Regions from separate parts of the Escherichia sp. B1147 genome, predicted to be linked through region 2. Evidence: predicted binding sites of a transcription regulator. Region 2 holds the regulator's gene; each other region holds the start of a gene.
What was found. The regulator PhoB, encoded in region 2, activates phosphate uptake and scavenging genes when phosphate is short. The targets are predictions, from matches to a motif close to CTGTCATAAAACTGNCNNAT.

Region 1: kdgR (DNA-binding transcriptional regulator KdgR) is a predicted target of PhoB. The motif match lies at 1,959-1,978, and genes of this name have one in related genera.
Region 3: opgB (phosphatidylglycerol--membrane-oligosaccharide glycerophosphotransferase) is a predicted target of PhoB. The motif match lies at 1,758-1,777, and genes of this name have one in related genera.
Region 4: uvrB (excinuclease ABC subunit UvrB) is a predicted target of PhoB. The motif match lies at 1,248-1,267, and genes of this name have one in related genera.

The regions. Positions count from the first base shown of each region.
Region 1 covers NZ_LFHY01000013.1:171,911-175,095, reverse strand. The annotation lists gene htpX (protease HtpX) at 1-392, shown strand, start outside; gene A9180_RS13660 (MFS transporter) at 440-1,813, opposite strand; gene kdgR (DNA-binding transcriptional regulator KdgR) at 1,990-2,781, shown strand; gene A9180_RS13650 (YobH family protein) at 2,930-3,169, opposite strand.
Region 2 covers NZ_LFHY01000006.1:69,224-72,408, forward strand. The annotation lists gene sbcD (exonuclease subunit SbcD) at 1-858, opposite strand, end outside; gene phoB (phosphate response regulator transcription factor PhoB) at 1,048-1,737, shown strand; gene phoR (phosphate regulon sensor histidine kinase PhoR) at 1,795-3,090, shown strand.
Region 3 covers NZ_LFHY01000019.1:90,547-93,731, forward strand. The annotation lists gene opgB (phosphatidylglycerol--membrane-oligosaccharide glycerophosphotransferase) at 1-1,664, opposite strand, end outside; partial or broken gene A9180_RS19840 (DUF2501 domain-containing protein) at 1,919-2,350, opposite strand; gene dnaC (DNA replication protein DnaC) at 2,399-3,136, opposite strand; gene dnaT (primosomal protein DnaT) at 3,139-3,185, opposite strand, start outside.
Region 4 covers NZ_LFHY01000018.1:8,821-12,005, forward strand. The annotation lists gene bioC (malonyl-ACP O-methyltransferase BioC) at 1-270, shown strand, start outside; gene bioD (dethiobiotin synthase) at 263-943, shown strand; gene uvrB (excinuclease ABC subunit UvrB) at 1,518-3,185, shown strand, end outside.

The sequences.
Region 1 (3,185 bases), on a different contig from region 2:
TCTTTATTTCACGTATTCTGGCGCAGCTTGCCGCAGGCTTTATGGGCGGTAACCGTGATGAGGGTGAAGAGAGCAACGGCAACCCGCTGATCTACTTTGCGGTTGCGACGGTGCTGGAGTTGGTATTTGGTATTCTGGCGAGCATTATCACCATGTGGTTCTCGCGTCACCGTGAATTCCATGCCGATGCAGGTTCAGCCAAACTGGTTGGTCGTGAGAAAATGATTGCCGCGCTGCAGCGCCTGAAAACCAGCTATGAGCCGCAGGAAGCAACCAGCATGATGGCCTTTTGTATCAATGGTAAGTCCAAATCGCTGAGTGAGTTGTTCATGACTCACCCGCCGCTGGATAAACGTATTGAAGCCCTGCGTACGGGTGAATACCTGAAGTAACTTGCAGTACATTTTAAAAAAGCGCGTCCTGGTTGACGCGCTTTTTTTTAGCTTTGCGCGCGCGGTTGGGTAATGCGTAAACCACTGACACAGGCGGCGATCACTGCCAGAATAGCCGCAGCCGTCAGCGAGACGTGCGTACCATTATCACCAAACTGATTCAACATCAACGCCACCAGCGCCGCACCGCTACTCTGACCAAGTAGACGCGCTGTCCCCAACATTCCACTGGCACCTCCGCTACGCTCACGCGGGGCTGAGGTAATAATGGTGTGATTATTAGGTGACTGGAATAACCCAAAGCCTGCACCGCATAAGATCATCGGCCAGATGATATTGATATCGGCAGGTGAAGCTGGCAACAGGACCAGTGAAAAAAGTCCTGCCGCCATGATGAACAGCCCTAAAGCACCAAGCAATCCAGCATGGACGCGCTCTATCAAATAACCTGCCAGCGGAGCCATTACCATCGTTGCCAACGGCCACGGGGTCAGAAGCAAACCTGTCTCAACTTCACTACGACTCAGCACAGTTTGCAGATAAAAGGGCAGGGAAACCATCGCCAGCATTTGCGCGCAGAAAGAGCAAATGGAGGTACAAATTGATAGCGTAAACAGCGGAATACGCAGTAAATCTACCGGTAGCAGCGGTACGGGAAGTGAAAGCTGTCGGCGAATAAAGAAAATACCAACAATAATCATTACCGCCAGTTCAGCGCCGATCAGCTTCAGCGATTGCCCCTGAGCAAAACCACTCAACGCGGTAATAAGCAGGCCGAATGTCAGCGCATTCATCACGGCGCTGGGCAGGTCAAACCGCGGCTTACTGGCGCGAGATCCATTTGGCGGCAGAAAACGCATCGCCAGGAGAAGGGCGATAATGCCCAACGGTACGTTAATTAAAAATAACCACTTCCAGGACGCGATAGATAGTATTGCGGCGGCGATCGTCGGCCCGGCAGCGGAGGAGACGGCGACAATAAATGAGTTAATTCCCATCCCCCGTCCCAGAAAACGTTGTGGGTAGATTAAGCGGATAAGTGCAGTATTGACGCTCATTAACGCCGCGCCGCCGAATCCTTGTATTACACGCGCCAGGGTGAGCATTTGCAGTGAATCGGAAAGGGCGCAAAACAATGATGACAGCAGAAAAACCACCAGGCCGCATTTATAAATACGTCGATAGCCAAACATATCGCCCAAAAAAGAGAACGAGAGTAAGGAGATAACAATCGCGATTTGGTAGGCGTTTACTACCCAGATAGAACTGGCTGGTGTGGCGTGGAGATCGGTTGCAATGGTTGGCAAGGCGACATTAGCAATAGCGCCGTCAAGAACCGCCATCGAAATACCAATAACAATGGTTAAAATTGCGCCGTACCGCTGAGGCAACGGCAGGCCATCGGCCTGAACTTTTGGCATAGGAATTTTATATCTTTTGGCAATAATCAATAGGGTTATGATTTTAGCACTGATATTCACGGTGAATGTCGCAGAATTGTAACTAACCGGCAAAAGATGGATTGCGACCACCCAGGCGCGAAATTATAATAAAAAACAGTTCTGATTTTTATAAAACACTCGCAATGAGGTGATAAATGGCTAACGCAGATCTGGATAAACAGCCTGATTCTGTATCTTCTGTACTGAAAGTTTTTGGCATTTTGCAGGCGCTGGGCGAAGAGCGTGAAATAGGGATAACCGAGCTGTCACAGCGCGTCATGATGTCAAAAAGCACCGTTTATCGCTTTTTACAGACCATGAAAACCCTGGGCTATGTTGCGCAGGAAGGGGAGTCGGAGAAATACTCTCTGACCCTGAAATTATTTGAGCTTGGCGCTCGCGCGTTACAAAACGTCGATCTTATTCGCAGTGCAGATATCCAGATGCGTGAGATCTCCCGTTTGACCAAAGAAACCATTCATCTTGGCGCACTGGATGAAGACAGCATCGTTTACATCCACAAAATTGACTCTATGTACAATTTGCGCATGTATTCACGGATTGGTCGTCGTAATCCTCTGTACAGCACTGCGATTGGCAAAGTGCTGTTGGCCTGGCGCGATCGCGATGACGTGAAGCAAATCCTTGAAGGCGTGGAATATAAACGCAGTACCGATCGGACCATCACCAGCACAGAGGCGTTATTACCTGTGTTAGATCAGGTTCGCGAGCAGGGATACGGCGAAGATAATGAAGAACAGGAAGAAGGACTGCGCTGCATCGCTGTTCCGGTGTTTGACCGCTTTGGTGTGGTGATTGCCGGCTTGAGTATTTCCTTCCCGACGCTGCGTTTTTCTGAAGAACGTTTGCAGGAGTACGTGGCGATGTTGCATACGGCAGCACGCAAAATATCCGCACAAATGGGATATCACGACTATCCATTCTGATTAGAATAAGAACCTGTCTGCATAAAATCCAGGCAGGTTCTTCATTTAATGTGGATTAAATAATGTTAATGGTGATATATCGTTCGATCAGAAGATGAAAGTACTTTATATCCAGTGGTTTTGATGTGGATATTCATACCGTTATCTATCAACCATTATCGACGACGATATTGCTTTTACGTAGCAGCGGGCAATCTGTAATCCCAAAAAATCCACTTTTAGTATGCAGATATTGCACCGTGCTTGTGCTTCGCGCGGTGAGATACGTGCATTGCAGCCCTAACCCGGCAGCATTTTCCTTGCTTCCAATCAGAACGCCATATCCGCTGAGTAATAATCCTGTCCATACCAGTGCTATCAAGATAATTGTGCGAATAATAAATCGCATTACGACCTCTTCTCTT
Region 2 (3,185 bases):
CAGATCGCCTTTCAGTACCGCCATCGGTTGCGTTACCGGTACGTTCAGGTTTTCCACTCTCTCTAATTTGCCGTTTGAAAATGTCACCAGATGGACATATTTACTTTTGCCACATTCATCAAAACTCAGTGGGATAGGAGAGCCGCAATAGCGTACATGTTCCATGCCGCCAATAATCTGTGCGCGGTGAATATGTCCGAGCGCGATGTAGTCGGCTGGCGGAAAGTTTTGTGCCGGGAAAGCGTCCAGCGTGCCAATATAAATGTCACGCACAGCGTCACTTTTACTGGCGCCAACGGTCGTTAAATGCCCCGTGGCGATGATGGGCAGAGGCTGATCGCCGCGCAGTTTGCAGGCATCTGCATAGTTTTGTTGGTAATAGTCGGTGATCGCTGTCAGCAAATGCTGTTGTTTTTCAATGCCGTTAAGCCCCGCCTGGCTGGTAATAATGTCACGCGGGCGTAAAAAAGGAACGGGGCATAGCACCGCGCCCGGCGTCCCGTCGCGACGAGGCAAAATTTGTGGGGCATGTCCGGCGCTGGCGACCACGGTAGTATTGAGGAACGCCATGATATCGCGCGATTCATTTAGCGTGGCTACCGAGTCATGGTTTCCCGCCAGTACCACCAGATGACAGCCAGTTTGCTGTAAATTGACAACAAAACGGTTATATAAAGTACGGGCGTAACTGGGCGGCGAGCCGGTATCGAAAACATCACCGGCAACAATAATCGCATCCACCTGATGGGTTTGTGCTGTCTCCAGCAGCCAGTCAAGAAAAGCCTGATGTTCGGCTTCGCGGCTTTTACTGTAGAAGTTCTGGCCGAGATGCCAGTCTGAGGTGTGAAGGATGCGCATAACGATTCCCTGGCGAAAAAGCATGGGCGCGATTATACCCAAACAGATATGTTATTTGCTTTTTTCTGCGCCACGGAAATCAATAACCTGAAGGGATGTGCGACGTGCTTTTCATAAATCTGTCATAAATCTGACGCATAATGACGTCGCATTAACGATCGCAATCTATTTATTACAACAGGGCAAATCATGGCGAGACGTATTCTGGTCGTAGAAGATGAAGCTCCAATTCGCGAAATGGTCTGCTTCGTGCTCGAGCAAAATGGCTTTCAGCCGGTCGAAGCGGAAGATTATGACAGTGCTGTGAATCAACTTAATGAACCCTGGCCGGATTTAATTCTCCTCGACTGGATGTTACCCGGAGGCTCCGGTATCCAGTTCATCAAACATCTCAAGCGTGAGTCGATGACCCGGGATATTCCGGTAGTGATGTTGACCGCCAGAGGGGAAGAAGAAGATCGCGTGCGCGGCCTTGAAACCGGCGCCGATGACTATATCACCAAGCCGTTTTCCCCGAAGGAACTGGTGGCGCGGATTAAAGCGGTGATGCGCCGTATATCGCCTATGGCGGTGGAAGAGGTGATTGAGATGCAGGGGCTAAGTCTGGACCCGACATCTCACCGGGTGATGGCGGGCGAAGAACCACTGGAGATGGGGCCGACTGAATTTAAACTGCTGCACTTTTTTATGACGCATCCCGAGCGCGTGTACAGCCGCGAGCAGCTGTTAAATCACGTCTGGGGAACCAATGTGTATGTGGAGGACCGCACGGTCGATGTTCACATTCGCCGCTTGCGTAAAGCACTGGAACCCGGCGGGCATGACCGCATGGTGCAGACGGTGCGCGGTACAGGATATCGTTTTTCAACCCGCTTTTAACGCCTTGCTCTTCGGACGCAGAGCAGGGCTTATAATTTCATAACTGGAGTATCTTACGTGCTGGAACGGCTGTCGTGGAAAAGGCTGGTGCTGGAGCTGCTACTTTGCTGCATCCCGGCTTTCATCCTGGGTGCTTTTTTTGGTTACCTGCCCTGGTTTTTGCTGGCATCGGTAACAGGACTGCTTATCTGGCATTTCTGGAATTTATTGCGCCTTTCATGGTGGCTATGGGTGGATCGCAGTATGACCCCGCCACCGGGGCGTGGTAGCTGGGAACCGCTGCTGTATGGCTTACACCAGATGCAGCTGCGTAATAAAAAACGCCGCCGCGAACTGGGCAATCTGATTAAACGCTTTCGTAGCGGGGCGGAGTCACTGCCCGATGCAGTGGTACTGACCACGGAAGAGGGGGGTATTTTCTGGTGTAATGGTCTGGCGCAACAAGTTCTTGGTCTGCGCTGGCCAGAAGATAACGGGCAGAACATCCTTAACCTGCTGCGTTACCCGGAGTTTACGCAATATCTGAAAACGCGTGATTTTTCTCGCCCGCTCAATCTGGTGCTCAACACCGGGCGGCATCTGGAAATTCGCGTCATGCCTTATACCCATAAACAGCTGTTGATGGTGGCGCGTGACGTCACGCAAATGCATCAACTGGAAGGGGCGCGGCGCAACTTTTTTGCCAACGTAAGCCATGAGTTACGCACGCCATTGACGGTGTTACAGGGTTACCTGGAGATGATGCATGAGCAGCCGCTGGAAGGCGCGGTACGCGAAAAAGCGTTGCACACCATGCGTGAGCAGACCCAGCGGATGGAAGGGCTGGTGAAGCAATTGCTGACACTGTCGAAAATCGAAGCCGCACCGACGCAGTTGCTTAATGAGAAGGTTGATGTGCCGATGATGCTGCGCGTCGTTGAGCGTGAGGCTCAGACTCTTAGCCATAAAAAACAGACATTTACCTTTGAAATAGATAACGACCTCAAAGTGTCTGGCAATGAAGACCAGCTACGCAGTGCGATTTCGAATCTGGTCTATAACGCAGTGAATCATACGCCGGAAGGCACACATATCACGGTGCGCTGGCAGCGAGTGCCGCACGGTGCTGAATTTAGCGTTGAAGATAATGGACCGGGCATCGCACCAGAGCATATTCCGCGCCTGACCGAGCGTTTTTATCGTGTAGACAAAGCGCGCTCCCGACAAACCGGCGGTAGCGGGTTGGGGTTAGCGATCGTGAAGCATGCGGTAAATCATCACGAAAGCAGGCTCAATATTGAAAGTACGGTGGGCAAAGGCACGCGTTTCAGTTTTGTTCTGCCGGAACGTTTAATTGCCAAAAACAACGATTAATCCGCCTTTGTCATTTTTTATTGCCATAAGCCAGCTGACGCTGGCTTTTTTTCTTTGCAGTCAAAAAATGGGCGCTGAATTTTACAATGCCTGGT
Region 3 (3,185 bases), on a different contig from region 2:
TAGCAGCGATCAACCCAGACGAAATTGTCGCGCGGAGCGAAATCGGCCAACTGGAAACGAAGTGGTGCAGAATATTCGCTTTCTGGCAGTGGTTCTACGCGTTTATCTGACACGCGTAACAGCAGTGGCAGACGGAAATGGGTACCCGAGAAGGCGATCATGTTTTTATTCTGATCGATGGTGAACTCTTTCATCTCGGTGGGGAATTTCCACAGACGAATGATATCGGGCTTCCACGCCAGCACTTTCTCTTTAATGTTGAGGAACACTTCCGACATTGATTGACCAGAGAGGCTACTACGCCCAAGGCCAATAAAGTTATCGCCGCCCAGAATATCCAGCACCGTCGCGCCGTTATCCATGGTGTTGCGTTTCACCGCCAGCGTCTCTTGCTGTGGCTTGTCGCCACGGATGACGAAAAACAGGTTGTTACGATCCTGTTTATTAAGGTATTTCCACGCCGTGTTGTTCATCGCCAGGTGGTCAGAAGAAACCACAATAACGGTGTCCTTAAACCACGGGGAGTTTTTGATTTTGTCGATAAACGCGGCGATGTTCTCCTGGCTGCAACTTACCGCGCTGAATGACTGGTTCGGTTTACCATCAAAGTCATACTTTTTACGGTTACAGGTACGAGAGATAAAACCATCCGGGTGATGGGTATCAACCGTCAGAGTAAACAGTGAGAATCGCTGACCAGAGCGGGAAAGCTCTTCAAACTTTTTCCAGGCTTCATCCAGCACGGTATCGTCGTAGAATCCCCAGTCGTTACGATAATGCGGGTCCGCCACCACGCTTTTCAGCTCTTCTGCACCATACAAATGGTCAAAGCCGTGTGATTTCAGGAACACATCTTTACCCGCAAAACGCAGGTTAGCCCCTTGCACAAAATAGTTCTGATAACCTGAGTTTTTCAGGATATCGCCAAGACAAATGTTCTGCGGGAAGAAGCTGGAAACCGAGGCAGAGGCGTTGCCTTCGAATGGAGCAAAAAGCGGAATGCCGCATTGAGAAGCCACCATGCCCGCGATAGTGTAATCCGTTCCCGGCAGCTGCTGCGTGTGGCTGAAATCCAGCCCTTCATTTTTCAGCGCGCCCAGTTCGGGAGTGAGATCCGGGAAAGCATTGTTGTCAAAATAGGTGCGTTCGAGGCTTTCTCCGTAGATATAAACCAGGTTAAGTTTTGGCTCAGGGATGGTTTTCGACGGTTCTTTATAATAAGCCGCAAAGTCAGGATCGCCGTCGCGTGACTGGGATTTTACCAGCTCCGTTATCTGGCGAAACGCCGGGCTGGCGTCTACAGAACCCAGCGCCAGTAAGAGCGCCAGCAGGCTGTAGCCAAAATGGTGAGGATGATGACGGCGTCGGCGTAGGATCCAGCCCAGCGCGCCGAAAACTACTGCCAGCGCCAGCACGATCCCAACTCCCGGCAGGATATATTTACTGACGCCAGCACCGGTCAGGCTGTTAGTTAAGGTATAAAGCACCGCGTCGTTAATGCCGTCGCCAGTAAAATAGTCACTGGCAAACAGGGTAATGTTTAAAACGACAAATAGCCCCAGCACCGTTAACGTGGCGGCAAACCACCAGGTGTTACGTCCCGCTTTCCATGCGTATATCAGCACAGAGGCGAGAAACAGGGCGAAAGAGAATAGTTCTGACAACGGGCGATCCTCACTAAACCAGGCTGTTTAGCCGATGTTTAAGATTTTTTGAGAAACACAATGTAATGGGGCTGCCATATTGCTGCAATTCTAGTGTCAAAAAAATGCGATGTTGTTAGGAATTAGTTTATAAACAGACTTTTTTGCGCAAGAAAGCTTCCCGTATACCAGAGGGAAAGACGCCCAGAAACAGGGAAAAGAGCGGGGAGGGGCCGCGTTAGCTTGTTAACAGCTAAAACGCGGCGTTATGCGGATCAGGAAATAAAGTTCAGACCTTGCTTTAACACCAGATCGCAGGCTTTGGTTTTTACCTTTTCTGCCAGAGGAGTCGTACCGATGTTATCCAGATTAAGCTGCTGACCATCTTTGGTTTTTAGCAAACCCTGAATGCCATCCAGATAGTTGGTATCTTCTTTCTGCTCTTCGTTGTTCAGGCCCAGCTTTTCCAGGACCTGATTTTTGATGTTTTCCGCATCGGTAACTGAAGCCAGCTTTTGCTTCGCGCAGTATTACAGAATGCCTGCGGCATTGTTCATGTTGTCTGCGCTTAACGCCTGGTTGCCGCTACTAAGCAGATTAGTTAATGAAGAGAGCGACCAACCGCCTCCCTGTGAGGTGCTATTTTGAGTGCTTAACTCGCTGGCGGCAATGGCACAGCACAGCAGGTGTTTAACAGTTTTCATCATCATTACTCAAGGTGAAATTGTGTCGCAGTATAACGCCGGAAAGGAGGATTAATACTCTTTGCCCGTTACCCGGCTACGATAACTGTCCCAATTAAAAATAACCCACAGACTGTTACCCAGGCGCATACGATCCATGACGCGCTCGCCCAGTAACTTGGTCATCTCTTCCATATTGCTGTTGGTCAGCATCCCGGTTGGGCGTTTGGAAGAAGAGCGGCGATCGACGATCTGGTTGATGATCACTTTTTCGTATTTCGATTCGGTCTGCACGCCGATCTCATCGATCACCAGCAGATCAACGTTGCTCAGATCGTTAAGCAGTTGCTCTTCGCTGGTACCGCTATTTCTGAAGGTATCTTTCATCGCCGACATAATATCGGCCACGGTAATTATCAATACCGATTTGCCGCGTAGCAGCAGTTCGTTGCAGATTGCCGCCGCCAGATGGTTTTTGCCGGTTCCCGGCTTGCCAGAAAAGATGAAGCTGGCGATGTTACCGTCAAACTCTTCGACATACTGGCGCGCTTTGCTCAACGCATTCATCTGCCCTTCGCACTCAACGCGATAGTTCTCAAAGGAGCAGTTTTGATGCAGTGGACGAATGCCGGAGCGGTTAAAGGTACGCTGCATTTTCATCGCCCGATTCTCGCGCTCAAGAGCGGCGGCGCGGAGCGCCCCTTGTTCTTTCTGCCACGCCAAAAGTTCTTCACCCGTTTTGAAGGCAGGTTTGATATGGGCAGGCATCATTTTTTGCAGACGTTGCATCAGGTCGCCAACGTTTTTCATCGTTACCCTCTGAATCCCGGTGGAATTTGGCTGTCAGGTTCACTGACTG
Region 4 (3,185 bases), on a different contig from region 2:
AATCACTTTTTACCGCCCGCTGACATTGAACAGGCGCTGAAAGGTTTTCGTTATCAACACAATATGCAACCTGTCACGCTGTGCTTTGATGATGCGCTCAGTGCCATGCGTTCCCTGAAAGGCATTGGCGCAACGCATCTTCACGAAGGGCGCGACCCGCGAATATTAACGCGTTCACAGCTACAGCAACTGCAACTGGCCTGGCCGCAAAAACAGGGGCGATATCCTCTGACTTATCATCTTTTTTTGGGAGTGATTGCTCGTGAGTAAACGCTATTTTGTTACCGGAACAGACACCGAAGTGGGGAAAACCGTCGCCAGTTGTGCGCTTTTACAGGCCGCGAAGGCGGCAGGCTACCGGACGGTAGGTTACAAACCTGTTGCCTCCGGCAGTGAAATAACGGCAGAAGGATTACGCAATAGCGACGCACTGGCGTTGCAACGCAACAGTAGCCTGCAACTGGATTACGCCACGGTAAATCCTTACACCTTCGCAGAACCCACCTCGCCGCATATCATCAGCGCGCAAGAGGGCAGGCCGATTGAGTCATCAGTAATGAGCGCCGGATTACGCGCACTTGAACAACAGGCTGACTGGGTGTTAGTGGAAGGTGCAGGAGGCTGGTTTACGCCGCTTTCTGATTCTTTCACTTTTGCGGATTGGGTAACGCAAGAACAACTGCCAGTGATACTGGTTGTGGGCGTGAAACTCGGTTGTATTAATCACGCGATGCTGACCGCACAGGCTGTACAGCAAGTCGGACTTACCCTTGCAGGGTGGGTAGCGAACGATGTCACTCCACCGGGCAAACGTCATGCTGAATATATGGCCACGCTCAAGCGGATGATTTCCGCACCGCTGCTTGGGGAGATCCCGTGGCTTGATGAACCCCCTGAAAACGCGCTAACCGGAAAGTACCTCAATCTCACCGCATTGTTGTAGCAATATATTTGGTTAAAGTGCGAGCGAGATCGCGTCGTCTGTTGCCTGCAATTTAACCAATTAAATTTTAAAAGAATCGAGAAAAAATATTTACGCCCACAATATGCGGTTAGTGTGGGAATTGCCCAGGCGGCAGGGCATACGGGCTGCAGGCAGTTATCCACTATTCCTGTGGATAACCATGTGCATTAGAGTTAGAAAACGCGATGCAAGCGAGAGAATACGCGGCTTGCACGCGAATTGACGCGAAAGAAGGCTTGAGAAAATATTTGTTATTTTTCAATTAATTAAATAAAAGCAATGGCAGTCATGAAAGTGACATCTCTTGCCATAAATCCGTCATCAGTCATCTTGACAATTGTTAAAAAAGCCGTTGCTTTGGGGATAACCCCGCAAGCCTGGAGTTTTATCTCGTCACTGAGCAAATTATGCTCATGATTGACACCTTCGTTGACGATGTAACAGAAATAATGTGGCGTGAAACTGTTTTTTTATCCAGTATAATTTGTTGGCATTATTAAGCACGACGAGTAAAATTACATACCTGCCCGCCCACTCCTTCAGGTAGCGACTTATGAGTAAACCGTTCAAACTGAATTCCGCTTTCAAACCTTCTGGCGATCAGCCTGAGGCAATTCGACGCCTCGAAGAGGGACTTGAAGATGGCCTGGCTCACCAGACTCTACTTGGCGTAACGGGCTCCGGGAAAACATTTACCATCGCTAACGTCATCGCTGACCTTCAGCGCCCGACGATGGTGCTGGCGCCCAACAAAACGCTGGCGGCCCAGTTGTACGGCGAGATGAAAGAATTTTTCCCGGAAAATGCGGTGGAATACTTCGTCTCTTACTATGACTACTATCAGCCGGAAGCCTATGTGCCGAGTTCTGACACCTTCATTGAAAAAGATGCCTCGGTAAACGAACATATTGAACAGATGCGGCTTTCAGCGACTAAAGCTTTGCTGGAGCGCCGCGATGTGGTGGTGGTCGCCTCTGTTTCAGCCATCTACGGTCTGGGCGACCCTGACTTATATCTTAAGATGATGCTGCATCTGACGGTCGGCATGATTATCGATCAGCGCGCGATTCTGCGGCGTCTGGCGGAACTGCAATACACCCGCAACGACCAGGCGTTCCAGCGCGGGACTTTCCGTGTTCGCGGAGAAGTGATTGATATTTTTCCGGCGGAGTCCGACGACGTTGCGCTACGTGTTGAATTGTTCGACGAAGAGGTAGAGAGGCTGTCGCTTTTCGACCCGTTAACAGGGCAGATTATCTCAACCATTCCCCGCTTTACCATCTATCCGAAAACACACTACGTTACCCCGCGTGAGCGTATTGTGCAGGCAATGGAAGAGATCAAAGAAGAGCTGGCCGATCGGCGCAAAGTGCTGCTGGCAAATAACAAGCTGCTGGAAGAACAACGCCTGACTCAGCGTACCCAGTTTGATCTGGAGATGATGAACGAGCTGGGTTATTGCTCAGGCATTGAAAACTATTCGCGCTTTCTTTCCGGTCGTGGACCCGGTGAGCCACCGCCGACGCTGTTTGATTATCTACCCGCCGATGGTCTGTTGGTGGTCGATGAATCCCACGTGACTATTCCGCAAATTGGCGGCATGTATCGAGGCGATCGGGCGCGTAAAGAGACGCTGGTAGAGTACGGTTTCCGCCTGCCCTCGGCGCTGGATAACCGTCCGCTGAAGTTCGAAGAGTTCGAGGCATTAGCACCGCAAACCATCTATGTTTCTGCGACCCCCGGTAATTACGAGCTGGAGAAATCCGGTGGCGACGTGGTGGATCAGGTGGTGCGTCCAACAGGACTGCTGGACCCGATTATCGAAGTGCGCCCGGTAGCGACCCAGGTTGATGATCTTCTTTCAGAAATTCGCCTGCGGGCGGCAATTAACGAACGCGTACTGGTCACGACGTTGACTAAGCGGATGGCGGAAGATCTCACCGAATATCTGGAAGAACACGGTGAACGCGTGCGTTATCTTCACTCGGATATCGACACCGTCGAGCGTATGGAAATCATCCGCGACTTGCGTCTGGGCGAGTTCGATGTGTTGGTTGGCATCAACTTACTGCGCGAAGGTCTGGATATGCCGGAAGTCTCGCTGGTGGCGATCCTCGATGCCGACAAAGAAGGCTTCCTGCGTTCAGAACGTTCGCTGATCCAGACCATTGGTCGTGCAGCGCGTAACATCAACGGCAAAGCGATTCTCTACGGCGACAAG